DNA from 3 places in the Sphingomonas sp. STIS6.2 genome. Region 3 is predicted to be linked to each of the others. Evidence: riboswitches for the same ligand, from Rfam matches in the RefSeq annotation. Region 3 holds a riboswitch; each other region holds the start of a gene.
What was found. Region 3 has a riboswitch for cobalamin ahead of sphst_RS06345 (TonB-dependent receptor). Riboswitches for the same ligand answer to the same signal wherever they lie in the genome.

Region 1 (7,531 bases), on a different contig from region 3:
GTCGTCCTGCTGCCGGCCATTATACCGAACGGTGAGCGTTGCCGAGGCGCGCTGGTCGCGGCTGAACGCAGTCATGTTGACGCTGCCGATATGGTTGGGTCGCCGGATCTCCACGCCCCCGTCCTCGCGCGCCTTCAGATAGGTATAGGCGAGGTCGAAGCGCAGCTGCGGAATTGGCTGGGCTGTAGCAAACACCTCGACGCCATGCTGCGTCGATCGCGTGATGCGGTTGCCGGGCGTCGCGACGAAGTCGGGGGCAGGATAGGTGGTAAAGATCTCGTTCGTCAGCCGACTGTCGAAATAGGTCGCGCCGATCGTCGCACGATCCCCCCCGAAAGCCTGTTCGACCCCGGCTTCCCACCCCTTTGACTTTTCGGGCTTGAGGTTCGGATTGCCGATATAACGACCGTCGGAATAGCCGAAGAGATCGAAGTAGCCGGGGTTCTTCACGCTGGTACCGTAGGCACCGCGCACCCGCGTTCCGGTCGCAAAACGATAGCTCGCCTGCGCGCGGTAGGTGGTGGTGTCGTCGAACCGGTTATTCTCGTCGCGCCGCACCGATCCGCCGATCGCTAGCGCGTCGTCGATCACGACGTCATACTGTCCGACGATCCCGACATTGTCGGTGTGCCGCCGCCCTGTGAAGACGAACTCCGAAGGGACCGGACTAAGCGTCTGAAATTCCTCACGCTCGACATCGACTGCGGCGGTCAGCCGATGCCGGATGCGATCGGTGCCGAACCGGAAGGCGCTTTCGAACGATCCCTTGTACCGGCGTCCCTTGTTGCCGAAGCTCAAGGCATCGTCGACCAGCGCCCGGCGTGTCGTATCGGCAAACTGGCCGCTGAGCGCATTCGTCCACCGGCCATCCGCCAGCGCGAGTTCGGCGCGAACCAGCCCGTAATATGCCTCGACCGTGCTGCGCGCGCCTGGCGTATCGACGATCGTGCCGAACTGCGGGCCGCTCAATGCCGTGTCGTTGCTGTCGGCATCGGTATAGCTGTAGCGCCCGACGCCCGTGACCTTCAGCGTGTCGGTCGGCGACCAGCTGAGCTTGCCCGTCGCGCCGACGCTCTTCGCGCCGATGTCGCGCGATCCGCCCCGTGCGGTCGGCGTGCCGTCGGTGAGGTAGGTCGAGCTCGATAGCGCGTAATCGAGATTGCGCGCTACGCCCGCGACCCGGGCGCCTCCCGAAAACGTGCCGAACGATCCCCCTTCGGCCCGTAGTGATACGCCCGGGGCCTCCGCGCCGCTCAGCGTGAGATACTGGATGACGCCGCCGATCGCGTCGGACCCGTACAGCGCCGATTGCTGGCCGCGCAGCACCTCGACCCGTGCCGCCTCGTCGGCAATCAGCGTGCCGAAGTCATATTCGCCCTGATAGGGATCGGACACTTCGATCCCGTCGATCAGCACGAGCACGTGATTGCCCTCCGATCCGCGGATCCGGACCTGCGTCGTCCCCCCGACCGCGCCGGTCCGGCTGACCGCCAGTCCGGGAACGTCGCGCAGCACGTCGGACACGATCCGGGTCTGCCGCTGGTCGAGCGTGGCGGCGTCGAGCACCGTCACCGACGCCCCGAGCTGATCGGCGGGAACCGCGTCCCCCGATCGCGATGCGGTGATCACCAGCTCGGCGCCGCCCCCTGCCGCCTCGCCCGTCGCCGCAGTAACCGGATCAGGCTCGGCCGCGGCCGGCGATGCAAAGGCCGTGGCGGTGGCGAGCGCCACAAGCGAAACGAAAATTCTGGTCATGAAACGATACCCCCGGCGTCACGAGCGACCGGCCGGGGCCTGCCGTCCGATGCTACGGACAGCCGGCGCAACGCTTGGGGTGTACGCCGAACCGCACCCGCCACGCGCACCGATGCGGCCCCCGCCGCATGGTTCGTCGCTCAGACGGAGTACCGTGCCGCGGTCATCCCCTGGACCATGGCAAGAGCGACCGAGCGCCGGCAGGTCTCCTGGCTCACGGGTCGACGCCCGGTACGCGACCTTCCCGGGCCCTGCGCTTGCGCTCAGGCCTAGTGGTCGTCCCCCCGTGATGAAGGGACATGCGCACCGCACTCACCGCTTACAGTTGCAGGGACAGCCGCGGCATGAGGAGGACCGTCTCCCGCACCGCATTCCCTTTGAAGCCCCGAGGGGCACCGACGCGATCTGCGACCCCGGCCTTCACCGGTTTCGCAGGGCGACGGTAGCGCAGAAATTTCCTGCCGCCAATGGGCCTAGAGTCGCGCGAGGATCGCCCGCGCCTGACGTAAGTGCGGCGCATCGATCATCCGCCCATCAAGCTGCAGCGCGCCCGCCTCGGGAGCCGCCGCAAACGCAGCGACGACGGCGTGCGCATGTGCAACGGTCGCCGCATCCGGCGTGAACGCGGCGTTGATCGTGGCGACCTGCGACGGATGAATCGCCATCATGCCGGTAAAGCCGTCACGGCTGCCGCGCGCGGCATAGGCTGCCAGCCCGTCAATGTCCGCGATTGCGGGATAGACCGTCTCGATCGCCGCGACGTCCGCCGCATGGGCGCCGAACAGCAGCAGCGATCGTACGAGCTTATAGGGTTCGGTATAGGATCCGTCGTCCTCCCGACTGGCCGCCGCGCCGATCGCCGCGGGCAGGTCTTCGGCGCCCCAGGTCAGGCCGCATAACCGGTCGTTGACCCGCGCATATTCGCCCAGTGTGAAGATCGCGGCGGGCACTTCGGTCGCGATCGGCAGGATCGGCGGACAGTCATCGCCATAAGCCTCGACCAGTGCGAGGACGGTCGCGGGTCCGGTCGCCTTGGGCAGCATGATCGCATCGGCGCCCCTCGCGGCAGCGAGATCGTCGTCCAGCCACCCGGAGTCGACGGGATTGATCCGGACTATCCGCACGACGTCGGTGTGGTCCTGCAACGCGGCCCGGACCGCCTCGCGGGCAACGGCCTTGCGGGAGAGCGCGACCGAGTCCTCCAGATCGAGGATGATGGCATCGGCCCCGCTCGCTGCGGCCTTCGCAAAACGCTCGGGCCGGTCTGCGGGCACGAACAGCAGCGAGCGCAACCTCATGCCGGCGTCCGCAACAGCAGTGCCGAGCGGAGGCACCGACAGACGATCTCGTCACGCTGGTTGATCAGCTGGTGCATGAATGTGACGATCCCGGCGTTCGAGCGTGACCGGCTGGGCTTGAGTTCGACGACCTCGGTCTCGGCGCGCATCGTGTCGCCGATGAAGACGGGTTTCGGATGCACGAGCTTATCGTAACCGAGATTGGCGACGAGCGTTCCGAGCGTCGTGTCGCCGACCGACAATCCCACCATCAGCGCGAACGTGAAGGTGCCGTTGACGAGGATCTGCCCGAATTCGCTCGCCTTCGCCGCCTCCGCATCGAGGTGCAGCGGCTGCGGGTTGTGCGTCATCGTCGAAAACAGGAGGTTGTCCGTCTCCGTGACGGTGCGGCGGATCTCATGGACGATCCGGTCGCCGATCGCCCATTGGTCGAAATAGCGGCCGGCCATCAATCATCCTTCTCGATACGTGCGAGCACCATGCCATCGCTCACCTGCCCGCCTTCGATCGCGGTCAGTTCGGCAACCGTCCCGTCGAACGGCGCGACGAGCGAATGCTCCATCTTCATCGCCTCCAGCGTCACGAGCTTCTGCCCCTTTGCGACACGGTCCCCGGCCGCCACGTCGACCGCGATGATCCGTCCCGGCATCGGTGACAAGATAGCGCCGTCCGCTGCCGCCCCCATCGCCGCGCCAGACGCACGCCAAGGCCGCAACTGCCAGGTCTGCCCGGCATCGGAAACGAGGGTGGCATCGACCGGTTCATGGACGCCGCGACCGTCGAGATCGATCGTCACGGTGTCGTCGTCGAGCAGGAACCGCGCCGTCTTCAAAGGTCCCGCGTTGAGGCGAAAGCCCGCCATCGGTTCGACGCGCACGAGCGCGCGCGCGGCCTCGATCAGCGCTTCCTCGCTAGGCTGCGCCGGGGGCATCAGCGCCGCACCTTCGCGGGCGATCAGCCCGGTATCGAGCGTTCCCGCGACAAATTCCGGATGGTCGAGCGCCTGGACGAGAAAGCCCGCATTCGACCGGACCGGCCAGACGACCGCCTTGTCCAGCGCCTCCGCCAACGTCTCGCGCGCGGCTTCACGCGTGTCGCCCCAGGCAATCACCTTGGCGATCATCGGGTCATAATAGGGCGATATGTCTGCCCCCTGTTCGACGCCCGTATCGACCCGCGCCGCATCACCCAGATCGAACGCCTCGAGCCGCCCGATCGACGGCAGGAAACCCTTGGCGGGATCCTCCGCATAAAGCCGCGCCTCGATCGCCCAGCCGCGGATCGCAAGATCATGCTGCTGCAGCGGCAACGCCTCGCCGCTGGCAATCCGCAGCTGCCACTCGACAAGGTCCTGTCCGGTGATTTCCTCGGTGACGGGATGCTCGACCTGCAACCGGGTGTTCATTTCCATGAACCAGATCCGATCGGCGCGCAGGCCTTCGCTCGCATCGGCGATGAACTCGATCGTACCCGCGCCGACATAGTTCACGGCCTGTGCCGCGCGCACCGCCGCCGCGCAGATCGCCGCGCGCGTCGCATCATCCATGCCGGGCGCCGGGGCCTCCTCGATCACCTTCTGATGCCGGCGCTGCAACGAACAGTCGCGTTCGAACAGATGGACGACGTTGCCCTGACGATCGCCGAACACCTGCACCTCGATATGCCGCGGCGAGAGGATATATTTCTCGATCAGCACGTCGGTATTGCCGAAGGATGCGGAAGCTTCGCGCTGGCACGAAGCGAGCGCGTCGGCAAAGTCGGCGGACGCGTCGACGCGGCGCATACCCTTGCCGCCGCCGCCGGCGACGGCCTTGATCAGGACCGGGTAGCCGATGGCATCCGCCTCACGCTGGAGCCTATCAGGCGACTGGTCTTCCCCCAGATAGCCTGGCGTCACCGGGACCCCGGCCGCCATCATTCGCTGCTTCGCGGCATCCTTCAGCCCCATCGCGCGGATGCTGTCGGGATCGGGGCCAACCCACAGGATCCCTGCATCAAGCACGGCCTGCGCGAAGTCCGCATTCTCGGACAGGAACCCGTACCCCGGATGAATAGCCTCAGCGCCGGTGGCGAGCGCGGCGGCGATGATCTGCTCTCCGACCAGATAGCTCTCGCGCGCCGGGCTCGCACCGATATGCACCGCCTCGTCCGCGTGCCGGACATGCAGCGCGCCCGCATCGGCATCGGAATAGACCGCGATCGTGCGGATTCCCAACGCCCGAGCTGTGCGGATGATGCGGCAGGCGATCTCGCCACGATTGGCGATGAGCAGTGATTCGATCATTGCGCGGGGCATCCGGTGGTCCGCTTAGACCAAGTGATGTTGAGGATCTTCCACCGGCCCGCGTCGCGCACCATGTCGAAATGGTCGGTCCCGCAATACGCGACCCGGCCGTCGATGGTGAAGACATAGGGCGACCATACCATCGCGATATCGCCATCGATATCCACGGCGGGATCCGTCAGGCGTTCCGCATATCGCTCCGGTCCGGGCTTCAGACGGGCGGCGAAGTCGGACCAGCCGGTCCGGCGGATGATGCGCGTGCCGTCGGCCATTTCTTCCACTGCCGTAGCACCCCCCTCGGGGCGTACCTGTGCGAGCAGTGCCTGGCCATCGCGGGTGGCCAACGCAGCGAACATCGCGTCGATCGGCACCATGACGCCAGCCTCCTCGGTCACCACGACTGGCGGCAAGCCGGTGCCCTTGACGATCGGCTGGACCGGTGTGACCTGACCCGCGGCCAGCAGAAACGATAGCAGGATCATCGGCTTACATCCTGAACACACCGAACGCGGGGCGTTCGGCGATGGGAGCGTTGAGCGTCGCGGCGAGCGCGAGGCCGAGCACGTCGCGGGTCTGCGCGGGATCGATGATCCCGTCGTCCCACAGCCGCGCGGTCGCGTACCAGGGATTCCCCTCGTCCTCATATTTCTGACGAACCGGCGCCTTGAACGCTTCGGCCTCCTCCGCCGTCCAGTCGTCCGCGTCGCGGTGAACGGTGGCGAGGACCGAGGCCGCCTGTTCGCCGCCCATCACGCTGATCCGGCTGTTCGGCCAGCTGAACAGAAAGCGTGGCGAATAGGCGCGTCCGCACATGCCGTAATTGCCGGCGCCGAAACTGCCGCCGATCAGCACCGTTATCTTCGGCACGGTCGCGGTCGCGACTGCCGTCACGAGCTTTGCACCATGTTTGGCAATGCCTTCCGCCTCATACTTCCCGCCGACCATGAAGCCCGAGATGTTCTGGAGGAACAGCAGCGGTACCTTGCGCTGGCAGGCGAGCTCGATGAAATGCGCCCCCTTCTGTGCGCTTTCGCTGAACAGGACGCCGTTATTGGCGAGGATTGCGACGGGGAGCCCGTGGATATGCGCGAACCCGCACACCAGCGAGGTACCATAGAGCGCCTTAAATGCATGGAATTCGCTGCCATCGACCAGTCGTGCGATCACTTCGTGAACGTCATAGGGTGCGCGCACATCCGACGGCACGACACCGTAAAGTCCCTCGGCCGCGTATTTCGGCGGGCGGGCCGGTTGCTGGTTCACCGTGACAGGGACCTGTGGCGGCAAGGTCGAGACGATGTCGCGAACGATCGTCAGCGCGTGGTCGTCCGATTCGGCGACATGATCGACGACGCCCGACCGCCGTCCATGCGTGTCCGCGCCGCCGAGGTCCTCCGCGGAAATCACCTCGCCCGTCGCCGCCTTGACCAGCGGCGGCCCAGCGAGGAAGATCGTGCCCTGCCCGCGGACGATGATCGTCTCGTCGGACATTGCCGGGACATAGGCGCCGCCCGCAGTGCAGCTCCCCATCACACACGCGATCTGCGGTATCCCCAGCGCCGACATCTGCGCCTGGTTGTAGAAAATCCGGCCGAAATGCTCGCGATCGGGAAACACCTCCGCCTGATGGGGCAGGTTCGCTCCGCCACTATCGACGAGATAGATGCACGGCAGACGATTTTCCTGTGCGATTTCCTGCGCTCGCAGATGTTTCTTGACAGTCAGCGGGAAATAGGTCCCTCCCTTCACCGTCGCATCATTGCACAAAATCATGCACTGCCGCCCGGCCACGCGGCCGATCCCCGCAATCACTCCCGCGCCGGGGACCGCGTCGTCATACAGGCCATTGGCAACAAGTTGGCCGATCTCGAGAAACGGCGAACCCGGATCGAGCAAGCGCTCGACCCGGTCGCGCGGCAGCAGCTTGCCACGCGCAACGTGCCGGTCGCGCGACCGGACGTCCCCGCCGAGCGCGACGCGCGCAACGTCGTCGCGCAGGCGCTGGGCGAGTGCGCGGTTGTGCGCCGCATTCGCCTGGAACGTCTCGGCGTCGACCGAAAGCTTCGTATCGAGGACGGGACCGCTCACCGTTCACCCCGCCGCGACCTGATCCGCACGCTCATTGCATCACCTTGGGCGCGGCACCGATAAGTTCGCGTCCGATCAGCATCCGGCGGATCTCGTTTGTTCCCGC
Region 2 (7,531 bases), on a different contig from region 3:
CCACCGCGAGCCACGCTGGTGCGCGTTCGGCTGGGCCTCGGCACGGATCGACGATCTCGCCAACTGGATCCCCGCGCGGATCAGCGGCGCCTTGCTGTGCCTCGCCGGTCCCGGCGGCTGGCGCGTGATGCGGCGCGACGCGCGCAAACACGCCTCGCCCAATGCCGGCTGGCCCGAAGCGGCGATGGCGGGCGTGCTCGACCTCCGCCTCGCCGGTCCGGTCAGCTATGACGGCGTCACCCAGCTCAAGCCCTGGATCGGCAGCGGTCACCCCGCCGCCACCGCCGCCGACATCGCCCGCGCGCTCCAGGTCTATCGCCGCGCCTGCCTGCTACTCTGGATCGTCACGGGGGCGCTGCTGTGGGTGCGGTGATGCTCCAGGGCACCGGCTCGGACGTCGGCAAGTCGGTGCTCGTCGCCGGCCTCTGCCGCGCGCTCGCCAATCGCGGGCTCGCCGTCCGCCCCTTCAAGCCGCAGAACATGTCGAACAACGCCGCCGTCACCGCCGATGGCGGCGAGATCGGCCGCGCCCAGGCGACCCAGGCGATCGCTGCGCGCACCGCTGCGACCACCGACATGAACCCCGTCCTGCTCAAACCGCAGGGCGACCGCAGCTCGCAGCTCGTCGTCCACGGCAAGGTCCGCGGCATCCTGCGCGCCAGCCGCTGGCGCGAGGGGCGCGCGGGGCTGATGGACGACGTGCTCGCCAGCTATCACCGGCTCCGCGCGCAGGCGGACATCGTCGTCGTCGAGGGCGCGGGCAGCCCCGCCGAGATCAACCTGCGCGCCGCCGACATCGCAAATATGGGCTTCGCGCGCGCCGCCGGCGTCCCCGTCATCCTGATCGGCGATATCGACCGGGGCGGCGTCATCGCCTCGCTCGTCGGCACGCGTGCGGTGATCGATCCCGCCGACGCCGCGATGATCCACGGCTTCCTCGTCAACAAGTTTCGCGGCGACCCCGCGCTGTTCGACGACGGCTATCGCGCGATCGAGGCGCGGTCGGGCTGGCGCGGCTATGGCGTCATCCCCTGGCTTCCCGAGGCCGCCCGCCTGCCGAGCGAGGATGCGGTCATACTCGAACGCCGCCCCGGTCACGACCGGCAGGACGGCCAGGTCGTCATCGCCTGTCCGATCACCCCGCGCATCGCCAATTTCGACGATCTCGATCCGCTGCGGCTCGACCCCGGCGTCACGTTGGTCATGGTCCCGCCCGGCGAACCGATCCCCGACGCCGACATGATCATCCTCGCGGGCTCCAAGGCGACGATCCCCGACCTCGCCTTTCTCCGCGCGCAGGGCTGGGACATCGACATCCACGCGCATCGCCGTCGCGGCCGCCCGGTGCTCGGGCTTTGCGGCGGCTATCAGATGCTCGGTCGCAGCATCGCCGATCCGGACGGGCTGGAGGGGCCCGCCGGTATCGCCCCCGGGCTCGGCCTGCTCGACGTCGCGACGATCCTGTCCCCCGCCAAGACGCTCGAGCGCGTCGCCGGCACCGCGATCGGCGCACGGTTCGACGGCTATGAGATCCATATCGGCGAAACCACCGGCCCCGACACCGCGCGCGCGCTCACGACCCGCGACGATGGCCGCCGCGACGGCGCGGTCAGCCCCGACGGGCTCGTCTCCGGCAGCTATGTCCACGGCCTGCTCGGCCTCGCGGATCAGCGCCGCGCGTGGCTCAGCCGGCTCGGGGTCGGTGCGGTAGGGCCCGACCATGCGGCGTCGATCGACGCCGCGCTCGATGCGATTGCCGAAACGCTCGAACGCCATCTCGATATCGATGCGCTGATCGCGCTGTCGAAGCTCGCGGGCTCAGACGCGGCCGGCAATGGCGAGCGCGACTAGCATCCCGGTCTCGACGAATTCGATCCCCGCACCGTGGCAATCGCCTGAAACGCCGCCGACCCGCCGGATCAGCCACCAGCCGAATACCGCGATCAGTGCAGGGGCCCCTGCAACGGCATGCACAGGCACCCCTAAACACCCTGTTACGCACCCCCAAAAGACCAGATCGTGCACCCTGATCTTCCCTGCCACCATCCCTCCCAGCCCGCCCTCCCGGAGCAGCGGCACCCACCGCGCCCAGCATAACGGCCCGATCCGCGCGAGCATCGGGACGAGAATCACGACCGCCCATCCCTGACTCGAAACGGCATGCAATAAGACAAGTTTTGCAAGGAGTTGCAGCGCGATCATCACAACACCGAAGCTGCCGATATGCGGATCCGCCATCACCGCGATCAGCCGGTCGCGGTCGCCATGCGCGGCACCCAGCCCGTCCGCCAGATCCGCCAGCCCATCCAAGTGCAAAGCCCCTGTAATCGCTACCCAAATAGTCAGCGCGGCGAGCGCACCGGTCCACGGATCGACCTGCGCGCCGACCCACCCCGCCGCCGCGACGACCACCCCGATGCACGCCCCGACGACCGGGTACCACCGGATCGCGGCGGCAAAATCCTCAGCGTTCGCAGCGACTTGCGGCATCGGCACGCGCGTCAAAAAGCCGAAGGCGACGACCAGCCGCTTCACGAAACCGGATCAGTCTGCAGCGCCACGATCTGCGCCGTCCGGTCCGGCCAGATCCGCAAACTAATCAGCGCCGCATAAGGCAAATCGAATGCCCAGAGCTCGCGCTGGCCGAACTCGCACAGCGTTTTCAGCGCCGCACGGATCGCCCCGCCATGTGTTACGATCAATGAGGTTTCGGGTGTAAGATCTTCTATCGCATCGGTAACTCTTGCGACCAGATTGCTCCACCGTTCCCCACCCGGCGGCGGTGCACCATCCGGATCGTCCCAGAACCGCTGCAACGCCGCAGCGTCGATCTCCGCCGCAGCCAGCCCGTCCCAATCCCCGAAATCCAGCTCCCGCCACCGCGCATCGGTCGTTGGAGCCAGCCCCCGCTCCCGCCCGATCGCATCCGCAACAGCCTGCGATCGCATGAGATCAGAACAGACGATCTTCTTGAAATTCAGCGGTTTTACCCGAGCCATACAGGCCGCCATTCCCTCCGCCGTGACCGGACTATCGGTCCGCCCCAGCATCCGCCCGGTTAGTTCAGGCGCGCCATGCCGCAGCAGGTGGAGCAGGAACGGCGCACTCACGCCACCGACACCCCCGCCTCGGCAAACGTCGCCATCCCGTCATGCGCCGCCAACGCCGACCGGATCACTCCCACCGCAACCGCCGCCCCGCTTCCCTCCCCCAACCGCATCCCAAGTCTCAGTAAAGGCTCGAGTTTCAGCGCGGCGAGCAACCGCTCATGCCCTGGTTCGGCCGAACAATGCCCCGCAATGCAGTGCTCTGTGATGCCAGGATACGCCGCCGCAATCGGTGCGATCGCCGCCGACGAAATGAATCCGTCGAGCACCACCGGCACCCCCGCCAGCCGCGCCGCCACCACCGCGCCGGCGATCGCGACGATTTCACGCCCCCCCACCCGCCGCAACGTCTCGAACGGCGTACGCGGGAAATCATCATGCCGCCCAATCCCCGCCTCGACCACCGCGATTTTCCGCGCGATTCCCGCCACATCAACCCCCGTCCCCGGGCCAACCCAGTCCGCGGCGGTTCCGCCGTAACTGCGCAGACACAGTGCTGCGGCCGACGTGGAATTCCCGATCCCCATCTCACCCACGACAAGCATGTCGAGCCCCGGCACGACGACGTCGGCACCGATGTTGAGTGCGGCGAGACACGCGGCTTCGTCCATCGCCGGTGCCGTCGTGAAATCCGCCGTGGGGGTTTCCAGATCGATGTCGGCGATGATCAGCTCGAGCCCGACGGCATCCGCCAGCGCATTGATCGCCGCGCCCCCACGACGGAAATTCTCGACCATCTGTGCGGTCACGGAGACCGGGAAAGCGCTCACCCCGTGCACCGCAACGCCGTGATTTCCGGCGAAAATCGCCGCCCGCGCACGCTCGAACCGCGGCCGCTCGCGCCCCTGCCAGCCCGCCATGAAGACCGCGAGGTCTTCAAGTCGGCCAAGCGATCCCGGTGGCTTGGTCAACTGTGTTTGCCGCAGCGATGCGGCCCCTCGCGCGGCTTCGTCTGCCGCAGGAAGAGCCCCCAGCGCCGCGTCGAACGCCGCGACCGTCGGGAACTGCCTCACTGCGCGACATAGCCGGCGGGGGGCGTCCGGGTGATGAAATGCCCCTTGATCCCGGCGGGCCACTGCCGAAACGGCACCTGCCCCTCCGCACTCTCCGCATGCAGCACGGCATAATCGAGGATCGCTCGCGCAGCCTCCTCATCCGGCGTGAAGCGCCCCAGCACATAGCCGATCTTCGCGGGCCCACGAACATGGATGGTGCAGAAGTCCTGGCAGGCGAACAGGCACGGCATCGCCTGCACCGCAATCCCGGCATAGCGCGGATCACTCGCCTGGACCGCCTGCAATGCTGCGACGAGTCTTGCACCGCCCCGCATGCCCTCGGCATCGTCCTTCGCATCGGTGGAAGCGCGGCAGGTGCTGCAGGCGACGACGGCCGCCCCGTCTTCGGCGGGAACCAGTAGATTTGGCATTGAAACCCCATGACATACGCGCCCGCGGCACAAGCCGCAGGCTGGTTATGTCGTCGCGCGGGTTTACCCCCGTCCGCTCGGCGCACCCTGGCCGGACGAAAGACGACCGCGACGGGCAGGTCTCCTGGCTCACGGGTCACAGCCCTTCGCGCCGCCTTCTCGGGACCGGGATCCCAATGGCATGATGGCACGATGGCTCGCCGCTTACAGTTGCAGGGGCAGCCGGGGTTCTCCCGTTCCCTTTTCATCCCCGTCGCCGGGGAACCTGTCGCGGTCAGAGGGATAGGCCGGGCGAGCGGCCCGGGTCAATCGCCCTGCGCGCTGTCACGCGTCAGCGGTACCACGACCGGTACGCCCTCGATCGATCCGAACCACGCCCGAACACCATAGGTCTCACGCAGCCGCGCCGGCGTCAGCACTGCCGACGGCGCGCCGTCGGCGACGAGCCGGCCCGCGTCTAGCACGAGGATGCGATCGCAATAGCGTGCGGCGAGCCCCAGATCATGCAGGACGGCGATCACCAGGACACCCCGCGCGGCCTGCGCCCGCAGGATCTCCATGACTGCGATCTGATGCGCGGGATCGAGCGACGCGAGTGGCTCGTCGACGATCAGCGCCGGCGCCTCCACCGCCAGCGCCCTTGCCAGCAGGACGCGGGCCCGCTCGCCCCCCGAAATCTCGGTCGCGACACGCGCCGCAAGCATGGTCACGTCCGCCGCTGCCATCGCACGGGCAATCGCATCACGATCCTGCTGAGAAATGCGCGACAGCGGTGCGAGATGGGGCAAGCGGCCCAGCGCGACGAGACGTTCGACGCTCAGCGGCCAATGAAGACTTTGACCCTGCGGCAGATACGCGACCGTCCGCGCGATCTCACGTCGCGAGCGCTCCGCCAGCGGAACCCCGTCGAGCAGGATATCTCCAGTAGCGGGAACCAGCCCGAGAAGCGCCTGGACCAGCGTCGATTTGCCCGCCCCATTGGGGCCGACGATCCCGATGAGCGCGCCGCCCTCTGCCGAGAAACTGACATCGTCGACCACGACCCGCCCTGCACGGCGGACGCTGAGGCGGTCCGCGGAGAGGGCTACCATAGCCGCCGCTCGCGGATGAGGTGGACGAGGAACACCGGCACACCGAGAAACGCGGTGACGACCCCGAGCTTGAGTTCGTTCGACGTCGGGATCACCCGGACCAGTACGTCGGCGAAAGTGAGCAACGCGGCCCCGCCCAGTGCGGAGGGGAGCAGGATCGCCGATGGCGAACGATCGGTCATCGGCCGGACGAGATGCGGGACGATCAGGCCGATGAACCCGATCGCGCCCGATACCGCAACCGCCCCGCCGACCCCGATCGCCACCCCGACCAGCATCCGCATGCGCGTCCGACGCAGATCGACGCCTAGCGCGCGTGCGCCATCCTCGCCGAGCGTCAGCGCGTCGAGCGCATGGCCGTCCCAGGCGACCAGCACCATGCCGAGCGCGATACAGGGCAGCGCCAGCGCGACATGGCTGAACGACCGGTCTTCGAGCGACCCGAGCAACCAGGTCATGATCTCCATCGCTGCAAACGGGTTGGGGGACAGGTTCAGCGCCAGACTGACCCCCGCGACGGCCAGCGTTCCAACCGCAATCCCCGCGAGGATCAGTGACAAGGCGCTTTGCGACCCGGCCGCCAGCACGAACAGCAACCCCAGCGCCGCGAACGCCCCGGCGATCGCCACGATCGGCAGCATCGCCGGATGAAGCTCCGCCAGCCCGAAATACAGCGCGATCACCGCGCCCAGCGATGCGCCGTTCGACGCGCCCAGCACCGATGGCTCGGCCAGCGGATTGCGCAGGAATCCCTGCAGCGCAGCACCCGACAGCCCCAGCATCGCGCCGACCGCGAGCCCTAGGATCGCGCGCGGCAGCCGAAGTTCGAACAGGATCGCGCGTTCGATCGGATCGCCCTGCCCGCTGAGCGCCCGCACGACATGCGCCAGCGGGATCGCCGCGCTACCCACCGCGACCGACGCGGCGCCGGCCAGCAGCGCAAGCAGCGCGAGGCCACCGACCAATCGCGCACGCGTCACGCGTTCCATAGTGCCAGATCCCACCGCATCGATTTCCGCCTAGCGCATAAGCGCCCGCTGCGGCAGGGCTTTGCGTATGCGCCGCCGCCGTCTCCTGACCATCCTGATCATCGCTGCCGCTGGCGCATCTGCTGCGGCGGCAGCGCCTCGACCGCCGGCGCGTATCGTTTCGCTCAACCTGTGCGCTGACCAGTATCTTCTGGCGCTGGCCGACCCCGCGCAGATCGTCGCACTGACCCGGTTCGCGCGTGATCCGAACATGTCCGCGGCCGCCAACGCCGCGCGTACCATCCCAGTCAGCCGTGGCAGCGCCGAAGACGTCCTGATGCTCCGCCCCGATCTCGTGATCTCCTCGCCGTTCCGACGCCAGACGGTCGCCGCAGTTCTCGCCGGCCGGAACGTCGCGACGCTCGATCTGCCCCCCGCTGACAGCTATACCGCGATCGTGACGCAAGTCCGGCAGGTCGCCGCAGCCATCGGGCACCCCGATCGCGGCGAAACGCTGATCCGCCGGATGGACACCGCGCTCGCACGATTGCCGCGCGCCCCGGGAGGTGGTCGTACGGCGGCCTATTATCAGCGTCGGGGTTTCCTGACCGGTACCGGCACGCTCGTCGACGAACTGATGCAGCGTCTCGGGCTGGCCAATCTCGCGACCCGGCTCGGCAAGCCGGCACTTTCGCAACTGTCGCTCGAACAAATGGCGCTGGCACGCCCGGACTATCTCGTCGTTGAGAGCGCCACCGACCGCGTGACCGATCAGGGCACCGAAATGCTGCATCATCCGATTCTCGACGGGATTCCCCGTCTGCGCATCCCCGAGGCGTGGACCGTCTGCGGAGGTCCCGCCTATGTGCTCGCCGCGCAAAGCCTCGCGGCGCAGTTGCGCACGCAGCGTCCAGCTAGTCCTCGCCGCGACCGTTAGAA
Region 3 (7,531 bases):
CGACACGTCGGCGATCGGCACGTTCACCGCGGTTGCCAGGCGCGTGCCGAAGTCCTTGTCCGCCTGGTAGAAGTAGCTGACCATGATCGTCTTCGTCCGCGCCGACGTCACGACATTGAGATCACCCGCCAGGTTGGTCACCAGATCCGCCTTGTCCTGCGGCTTCAGCGCCCGGTAGAATTCGCCCGCCTGGGCGAAGTTGTTGGTCTTGGCGATCGGCTTCGCATCGACGGTCGCGTCGATGCCATAGGGCGCGGCGCGGAAGCGGGCATCGGTCGACTTTGCCGCGGTCGCCGCCGGGAAATAATTCACGTCGGACGCGCGGTTGGCGTGGTCGAGCTGGCCGTCCTGGTAATTGTTGACGACGCTCGCGAGCGGACGATTGACCGGCAACTGCATCGCATTGGCGCCGATGCGATAGCGCTGCGTGTCCGAATAGGAAAACAGCCGCCCCTGCAGCATCCGGTCCGGCGACGCCTCGATCCCCGGCACGAGGTTGGCCGGTGCGAACGCCGACTGCTCGGTATAGTCGAAGAAGTTGGTCGGCACCTTGTTGAGCGTCATCTCGCCGATCTTGCGGAACGGCACGCCCAGCCATTCCTTGGTATCGTCGAACGGATTATAGTCGAGCTTGGCGAACGCCGACGCCGACATCGTCTGCACCATCAGGTCCCAGACGGGGAAGTTGCCCTTGCCGATCTCGCCATAGAGATCATCGGTCAGGTAGTTCCATGTCGCGGTCGCCACCTGCGCGCCGTTCAGGTTGCGCACGCCCTGGCGGCTGATCCAGCGGAACTTGGCGAACACCGTTTCACCCTTGGCATTCACCAGCTTGAAGGCATGGACGCCGTTGCCGTCCATTGTCCGGTAGGATGCCGGCGTACCGAGGTTCGAATAGACATGCGCGAGCATGTTGGTCGCCTCGGGCGTGGCCGAGAAGAAGTCGAAGAAGCGATTGGGGTCCTGCTTGTTCGTCACCGGCGAGGGCTTGAGCGCGTGGATCATGTCCGGAAACTGGATCGCGTCGCGGATGAAGAAGATCGGCAGGTTGTTGCCGACCAGATCCCAATTGCCCTGATCGGTATAGAATTTGGTCGCAAAGCCGCGCGGATCCCGCATGCCCTCGGGGCTGCCCGAGGGGTGGATCACGGTCGAGAAGCGGACGAACACCGGCGTCTGCTTGCCGGGCATGAACAAGGATGCACCGGTGATGCTCGAAATGTCCGCGGTCGCGGTGAACACGCCGTGGGCACCGGTTCCGCGGGCATGGACGACGCGCTCGGGCACGCGCTCACGGTCGAAGCGTGCGAGCTTCTCGATCAGCGTCGTGTCCTCGAGCAGGACGGGGCCAAGGTCGCCCGCCGCCTTCGAGTGGCGGTTCTCGCCGATCGGCGCACCATTGTCGCGGGTCATCTGCGGCGCGGCGACACTGGCTGAATCACCCTTGGCTTCGACGGTGCCGGCAACCCCGGCCTGCGCCAGCGCGGGCTTGCCGGCGCTGGACGGTGCCGCCGCGGTCGTCATGCGGGTTTCCGCCTGCGTCTCGGCCGGCGCCACCGTCTGCGCGGCGACCGGCTGAATCATGGCACCAGCCGATGTCGCAGCCAGCAGCATCGCCGTCACGGCCTGACGGCTCTTCACGTTCTTCATCTCGATCCCTTAATCCTGCATGCCATCAGCGTGGCATTTCCGCACAGAGCGTGCGGCACCGCCGCCTCCTGATCGAGGACGCGCATCGCGCCAAACGGAGCTTCTGGATCACAGCAATCGAGCGGGACGATCGAGCCGCCATCGCGCCGCTCGCCGGACGATTGCCGAACGATCCTGACCGGGATAGACCGGCGCCGCTGACCTGTTCGATCCGAGCAGGGCGGCATGATCGCGTCGGTGCCCCGAAAGGGGCTTAATAGGGAACGCGGTGAGGGTGGTTCGCCACCTGAAGCCGAGGCTGTCCCTGCAACTGTAAGCGGCGAGCGAGATGCATTTCGCTTCTTCCTGCAAAGGAAGGGGCAGCCACTGGGCCAGACGTTTCGTCATGAGGGCCTGGGAAGGCCGTGCATCGTGCGAGGACCCGTGAGCCAGGAGACCTGCCGGCGTCTGGTCGCTCTTGCCTGGCCCAGGGGGTGGCCGCGGCACGGTACTCCGTCGAGCGACGACGTGTGCGGTGGGGACCGCACGGGCATGCGTGCCGGTCGCAATCGCGTCCGGCTGGCGCGGATGTCGGCCGTTCGCGGGAGGTCCCTGCCGGGTTCGCCAGACGCCCGGGGGATTACCGTAATGCCGTTCCTATTGTCTCGCCTCGCGCTCGCGGGGGCTATTCTGTCGCCTGTCTTCGCAGCACAAGTCCACGCCCAGTCCGTTCCGGATCCCGATACCAAGGACATCCTGATCGTCGGACAACATGCCCAGGACACGCTCACCACGCCGAATGGGACCGGCAGCCGCCTAGGCCTCACGCCGCTCGAGACTCCCGCGACGATCTCGGTCATCGACGGCGCCACGATCCGCGCGCGCGGCGACCTGTCGGTGATCGACGCGACGAGCCGCGCACCGGGCATCAGCAATGCGGGCAATCCCGGCAATGGCGGTACCGCGCTCGCCGCGCGGGGCTTCAGCGGTCAGGGATCCGTGCTCCAGCTCATCGACGGCATCAGGCTGTTCCCGGCGGCCGGCACGATCACCTTTCCGACCGATCCGTGGATGGTCGAGCGGATCGACATCCTGAGCGGCCCGGCCTCGGTGCTCTACGGCCAGGGCGCACTGGGCGGCGCGGTGAATGTCGTGATGCGCAAACCCGATACGCAGCAGACGCACGTGGAGGGCGAGATCGGCTATGGCTCGCAGGACAGCTTCCATCTCGCGGCAGGCGCAGGGGGGCCGATCACCGAGCGCCTCTCTTACCGCATCGACGGCAGCTATCGCCGATCGGACGGCTATGTCGATCGCGGCCAGTCGCGCAGCCATGCCGTGTCGGGCACGCTGCGCTGGGCGCCGACCGACACGCTCGTCGTCACCGTGCGGGACGATTATGGCGACCAGAAGCCGATGCGCTATTTCGGCACACCGCTGATCGACGGTCGGCTCGACGACCGCATCCGGGAACGCAACTACAACACACGCGACGGCTCTATCCGATACCGCGACAACCGCACCAGCCTGCAGGTTGACTGGACGCCGAGCGATGCGGTCACCGTCAGCAACCAGGCCTATCGCCTCACCTCCAAACGCTCCTGGCTCAATCTCGAAACCTATTGCTGGATCGCCGCGGACGGCGTCTGCGCCAACGGCAGCGGCAACACCGGCACGCCGGGCGGCATCCTGCGCACCGACATGACCGGCATCGTCCACGATCAGACGCAATGGGGCGATCAGGGCAGCGTGACGCTCCGAACACAGATTGCCGATGGCGTCGGCAATGACCTTGTCATGGGCTTCGACGTCAACCTCATCAAACTGACCTACTCCCACAATTTCGGGTCTGACCCGCAGGTTTCGGAGGTCGATCCCTTCGCGTTCGATCCCAGTCTGATCGTCGACACCCAGGGGATCGCACCGCGCTATCGGACGCGGACCACCGAATATGCGGTCTTTGCCGAGGACCGGCTGAAGCTCGGCACGCACGTCTCGATCGTCGGTGGCGTGCGCTACGAGCGCGACACGATACGCCGCTGGTCGATCGACTATCCGGGCGGCGCCGGCACCGAGACGTTCGTGCTCGACAAGCGGCTGCACAATCTGACCTGGCGGGTCGGAAGCGTCTATCAGCCTATCCCGACGGTGTCGCTCTATGCGCAATATGCCACCGGCGTGGACCCGCTGGGGACGCTGACGACCTATTCGACCGGGCAGGTGCAGTTCAGCAACGCGGTTGGCGACCAGGTCGAGGTCGGCGCGAAGGCCGTGTTCCTCGACGGTCGCGGCACCGCCACCCTCGCCGCCTACCGCATCGTCAAGAAGCGCTTGCTGGCACAGCTGACCCCGACGAGCCCGGTCGAGCAGGTCGGCCAGCGATCGGCCAAGGGTATCGAGGCCGCGGTATCGCTCGATCTGCCGTACGGTGTCGGCATCGATGCGAACGGCAGCGTGCTCGACGCGACGTTCGACGACTTCGTCTCCGGCGGCACGCGCTTTGACGGCAATACCCCGCCGGACGTGCCCGAGAGGCTCGCCAATCTCTGGCTGCGCTGGAACGCGACGCGTGCGCTCCAAGCACGCGCCGGGCTGCGCTACGTTGGACGACGCTATTCAGACAATGCGAACAGCTTCCGCGTCCCCAGCTACACCATGGTCGATGCCACGCTATCGTACGCGGTAACGCCGCGCCTGGCGGTCGATATCCACGGCTACAATTTGTTCGACCGGGACTCAGCGATCAGCACGTACAACAACCAGCAATGGGTCCTCGGCCGTCCCCGCGCGGTCGACTTCTCGCTTCGCGTCGGCTTCTAGCGCGCCCCGCGGCCGGCAGCCCTTGGGACGGGCCGCCGGCGATGTCGCCCCCCGGGAAAACCCCGGATAGCCGTTCGCGCGCGCGCCCGCCTAAGCCGCATGGCCACCCCATGAGGAGACATTGCGCATGCCGTTTTACCGGGCTTCCGAGCTGTTTACCCTGCGTCCCGTGCCGCCCACGCTCGGCAAGCCGGCATGGATGAACCTGCGCGCCGTGCCGCGGGCACCCTGGGCGGGGGAGCCGGAGGCACTGCGCGGGCCCGGCATCTACGGCATGTTCCATGACGACCGGCTCGTCTATGTCGGCCTATATGCCGGCAAGGCCGAGCGGCCCTTCGGCGGATCGGTCCTCGAGCGCTGGGAGAAGCACGTCACCTATCAGACGCTGCGCTCGCCCTATGTCACCTTCGCCCGTCGACATCTCAAGCATCTGCGTGCGCTCGCCGCCGCAGAGCCCAACGGACCGATCGAGACGATCGTCGCGATGCTGGCACTGAACGGCGATGAAAGCCCGCTTCTCCAGCGCAAGGGTGGCAGCTGCACCTTCGCCAAGGCGCAGCTCGCAGCCGCACACTGGGATGTGTTCGGGCCGGGGAACGAGGCCACGATGCTCGATCACCTCGGCTTCTCCTATCTCCAATTGCCGCGCGACCTGGCCGCGACCGTTCTCCCCGAGCCCGGGCAGCGGCCGAGCGCATGGGTGAAGAAGCATTGGCTGGCGCCGATCGAACGGGACCTCATTGCCGCGTTCATGCCGCCCTGCAACGACGGCACCGAACCCGGCGACGCGCCAGCGGTCGATCCGGTCGCGTTCGAGGAGCGGCTCGCCCGGCTGCTCGCCGACCGGCCCGCACCCGCCGTCGAAGATCTGGCCGGAGAGAGCGAGGCCGACGATGAAACCGACGGTGACGAGGAGGCGCTGCGCACCGAACCGACCGCCGCACCGAACGAGCGCGAGGCGCTGCTCGACGATCTCGCCCGGCTCTGCCCCGGCGCGCTGGAGATCTATTATACCGACGTTCCCGATCTGCGCATCCGGCCGCGCTCGCACGCACGCCGGGTGCTGCTGAACGTCTTTGCACATGGCGGTGGGCTCGCCTGCCGGACCAAGGCAAGCGTGGCGGCCTGCCGCGCGCTCGGCTTCGATGCGAACGACGCGCCGGCGGGCGTGTCGATGAGCGCGGCGTTTCCGATCGACCTGTCCCGCCACTCCGCGGCGGATCTGTTCGCAGTCGCCGGTGCCGCCCTCCCCGGCGACTGACCCGCTGGTCGGCAGAGCCGGCCATTCCATGATGTGCCCTGGCGAGCGACAAGCCCGTCAGGGCACCCGCCCTGCTGCGCAGACCTTCCGATTCCGCGTCTAAGCGCGGTTGCCTACGGATCGCTCCAGCGCCTGGCCCCCCACAGGATCAGATCGCGGCCGACGAGCACGACGCACACGTCGCCAATGGCAAACGCCAGACCCAGCCATGTCCATCCATGAGATAGCAGCAATGCGGGCCACGCGACGGCGAGCACGATCAGCAGCACGCCGATCGGCCGCGTCAGGCGGTTCCACCACCGCCGCGGCACGACCTGATGGCTGTAGACGATGACGCTGCCATCCTCCTGGTACCAGAGCTCGCGCACCTCGTGAATCGGATCAGGTCCTTCCGTCATCGTACGGCTGCGCCCGTTACGCGGTGACGATTCCGCGATCGCGAGACACTATGGGCTGGCATCGATACATTCCCGGGGCTGGCTCACGATCATCATGGCCATCGCCGCCGCGCCGAAAACCCGGGAATTTCCCCGATGGCCTATCGGCGCCGGATGCGGCTAGGCAGCCCTCAATGCCGCTGCCTCCCTCTCCGCCCCGCCTCTCGATCGGTGCCGTAGCCGGCAAAACAGTGCCACGATTGGCCGACCTTCCCTGGCTCATCGGCTATGCAGCAGCGTTTGCGGCCGCGCACCAGGCCGCGGCAGGATGGGGCGGTCAGGGCTTCTACTCGCTGCTCTATCCCGCCGCTGGCGTCAGGCTGGCGCTGCTGTGGAGCCGTGGCCCGCGGCTGACGCTAGCGGTGATGGCGACGGAACTGATCGTGCAGACGATCGCCGGCATCATCGTTCCGGGCCAGGCCGGCTGGCTGACCGCGGCAAACGGCGTCGCCCGGCCCGCGCTGACCTATGGCATCGTCGTCTGGCTGGTCCGCCACGTCGCGGCGCGGTCGCAATCGAGCCTCGGCGTCGCGCCGATGCCGCTCGGCCTCGCCGCAGTCACCGCGCCGGTCGCGGCGACCATGGCGGCGCTGCCCTGGACCTTGTTCAGTCCCGAATTAACGGGCGTCTCGGGCCTTCGTCAGACGGTGGCATCGCTGACGGGCTTTGTCGTCGGCGACCTGCTCGGCGTGTTGCTGATCGCCCCGCCCTTGCTCTGGGTGGTCCATGCGGGGCAGGACCGGCCCCGGGCACTGCACCGCCCGACGCTCCGCCAGCTTGCCGGACTGGCCGAAGCGGCCCTCGTCCTCGGCGCAGCGATCGCCGCGAGCACGCTGCTGGCCGAGATCGGGCTGGGCGTCCCCGCCGCCCCGGCGCTGCTCGCGGTCGCCTGGATCGGTTTGCGTTTCGGCCGCACCGCAGGCTGGTGCGCGATCGTGATCGTGGCGGCGATCGTCCTTCCCTTTACCGCGACCGACCTGCCCGTCGCGGAACGGCTCGCCTTGCACATGAGCCTCGCATCGATCGTCGTCGTAGGCTACCTCGCGGGCAGCTTTGCCGATGCGCAGGCGCGGGCGCAGAGCGACCTGTCGCGCCGCGACCGCATGCTGTTCCAGGCGGAACGGCTGAAGACGCTGCGCGCGATGTCGGTGGCGGTGATCCACGAGATCAGCCAGCCGCTTTCGACGCTGGCGATCGAGGCCAAGCACCTGCACGAGATCACCGTCGCCGCCGATCCGGACATCGCCCAGACCGCCGCGCTGATCGACCGCAAGGCGGCGGCGCTGTCCACGCTGGTCCGCCGGCTGCGTCGTTTCGGCGGTCGATCGGTCGACGAACCGAGCGCCCTGCCCCTGTCCGCGCTGGTCGAGACCGTCACGGCATT

Region 1: it holds a riboswitch for cobalamin, as region 3 does, so the genes downstream of both, sphst_RS17230 (TonB-dependent receptor plug domain-containing protein) here and sphst_RS06345 (TonB-dependent receptor) in region 3, are expected to answer to the same signal.
Region 2: it holds a riboswitch for cobalamin, as region 3 does, so the genes downstream of both, sphst_RS17205 (DUF1636 domain-containing protein) here and sphst_RS06345 (TonB-dependent receptor) in region 3, are expected to answer to the same signal.

What each region holds. Positions count from the first base shown of each region.
Region 1 is NZ_JPDP02000159.1:525,237-532,767, forward strand. Features, by position in the region: gene sphst_RS17230 (TonB-dependent receptor plug domain-containing protein) at 1-1,755, opposite strand, end outside; cobalamin riboswitch at 1,938-2,170, opposite strand; gene sphst_RS17235 (HpcH/HpaI aldolase/citrate lyase family protein) at 2,229-3,053, opposite strand; gene sphst_RS17240 (MaoC family dehydratase) at 3,050-3,502, opposite strand; gene sphst_RS17245 (acetyl/propionyl/methylcrotonyl-CoA carboxylase subunit alpha) at 3,502-5,337, opposite strand; gene sphst_RS17250 (nuclear transport factor 2 family protein) at 5,334-5,819, opposite strand; gene sphst_RS17255 (carboxyl transferase domain-containing protein) at 5,824-7,425, opposite strand; gene sphst_RS17260 (isovaleryl-CoA dehydrogenase) at 7,457-7,531, opposite strand, start outside.
Region 2 is NZ_JPDP02000159.1:516,909-524,439, forward strand. Features, by position in the region: gene cbiB (adenosylcobinamide-phosphate synthase CbiB) at 1-373, shown strand, start outside; gene sphst_RS17185 (cobyric acid synthase) at 361-1,851, shown strand; gene cobS (adenosylcobinamide-GDP ribazoletransferase) at 1,819-2,535, opposite strand; gene sphst_RS17195 (histidine phosphatase family protein) at 2,532-3,110, opposite strand; gene cobT (nicotinate-nucleotide--dimethylbenzimidazole phosphoribosyltransferase) at 3,107-4,120, opposite strand; gene sphst_RS17205 (DUF1636 domain-containing protein) at 4,117-4,533, opposite strand; cobalamin riboswitch at 4,631-4,817, opposite strand; gene sphst_RS17210 (ABC transporter ATP-binding protein) at 4,839-5,624, opposite strand; gene sphst_RS17215 (FecCD family ABC transporter permease) at 5,618-6,613, opposite strand; gene sphst_RS17220 (ABC transporter substrate-binding protein) at 6,681-7,529, shown strand; gene cobO (cob(I)yrinic acid a,c-diamide adenosyltransferase) at 7,526-7,531, opposite strand, start outside.
Region 3 is NZ_JPDP02000041.1:23,316-30,846, reverse strand. Features, by position in the region: gene sphst_RS06350 (catalase) at 1-1,650, opposite strand, end outside; cobalamin riboswitch at 1,871-2,109, shown strand; gene sphst_RS06345 (TonB-dependent receptor) at 2,278-4,449, shown strand; gene sphst_RS06340 (hypothetical protein) at 4,577-5,710, shown strand; gene sphst_RS06335 (hypothetical protein) at 5,824-6,108, opposite strand; gene sphst_RS06330 (ATP-binding protein) at 6,339-7,531, shown strand, end outside.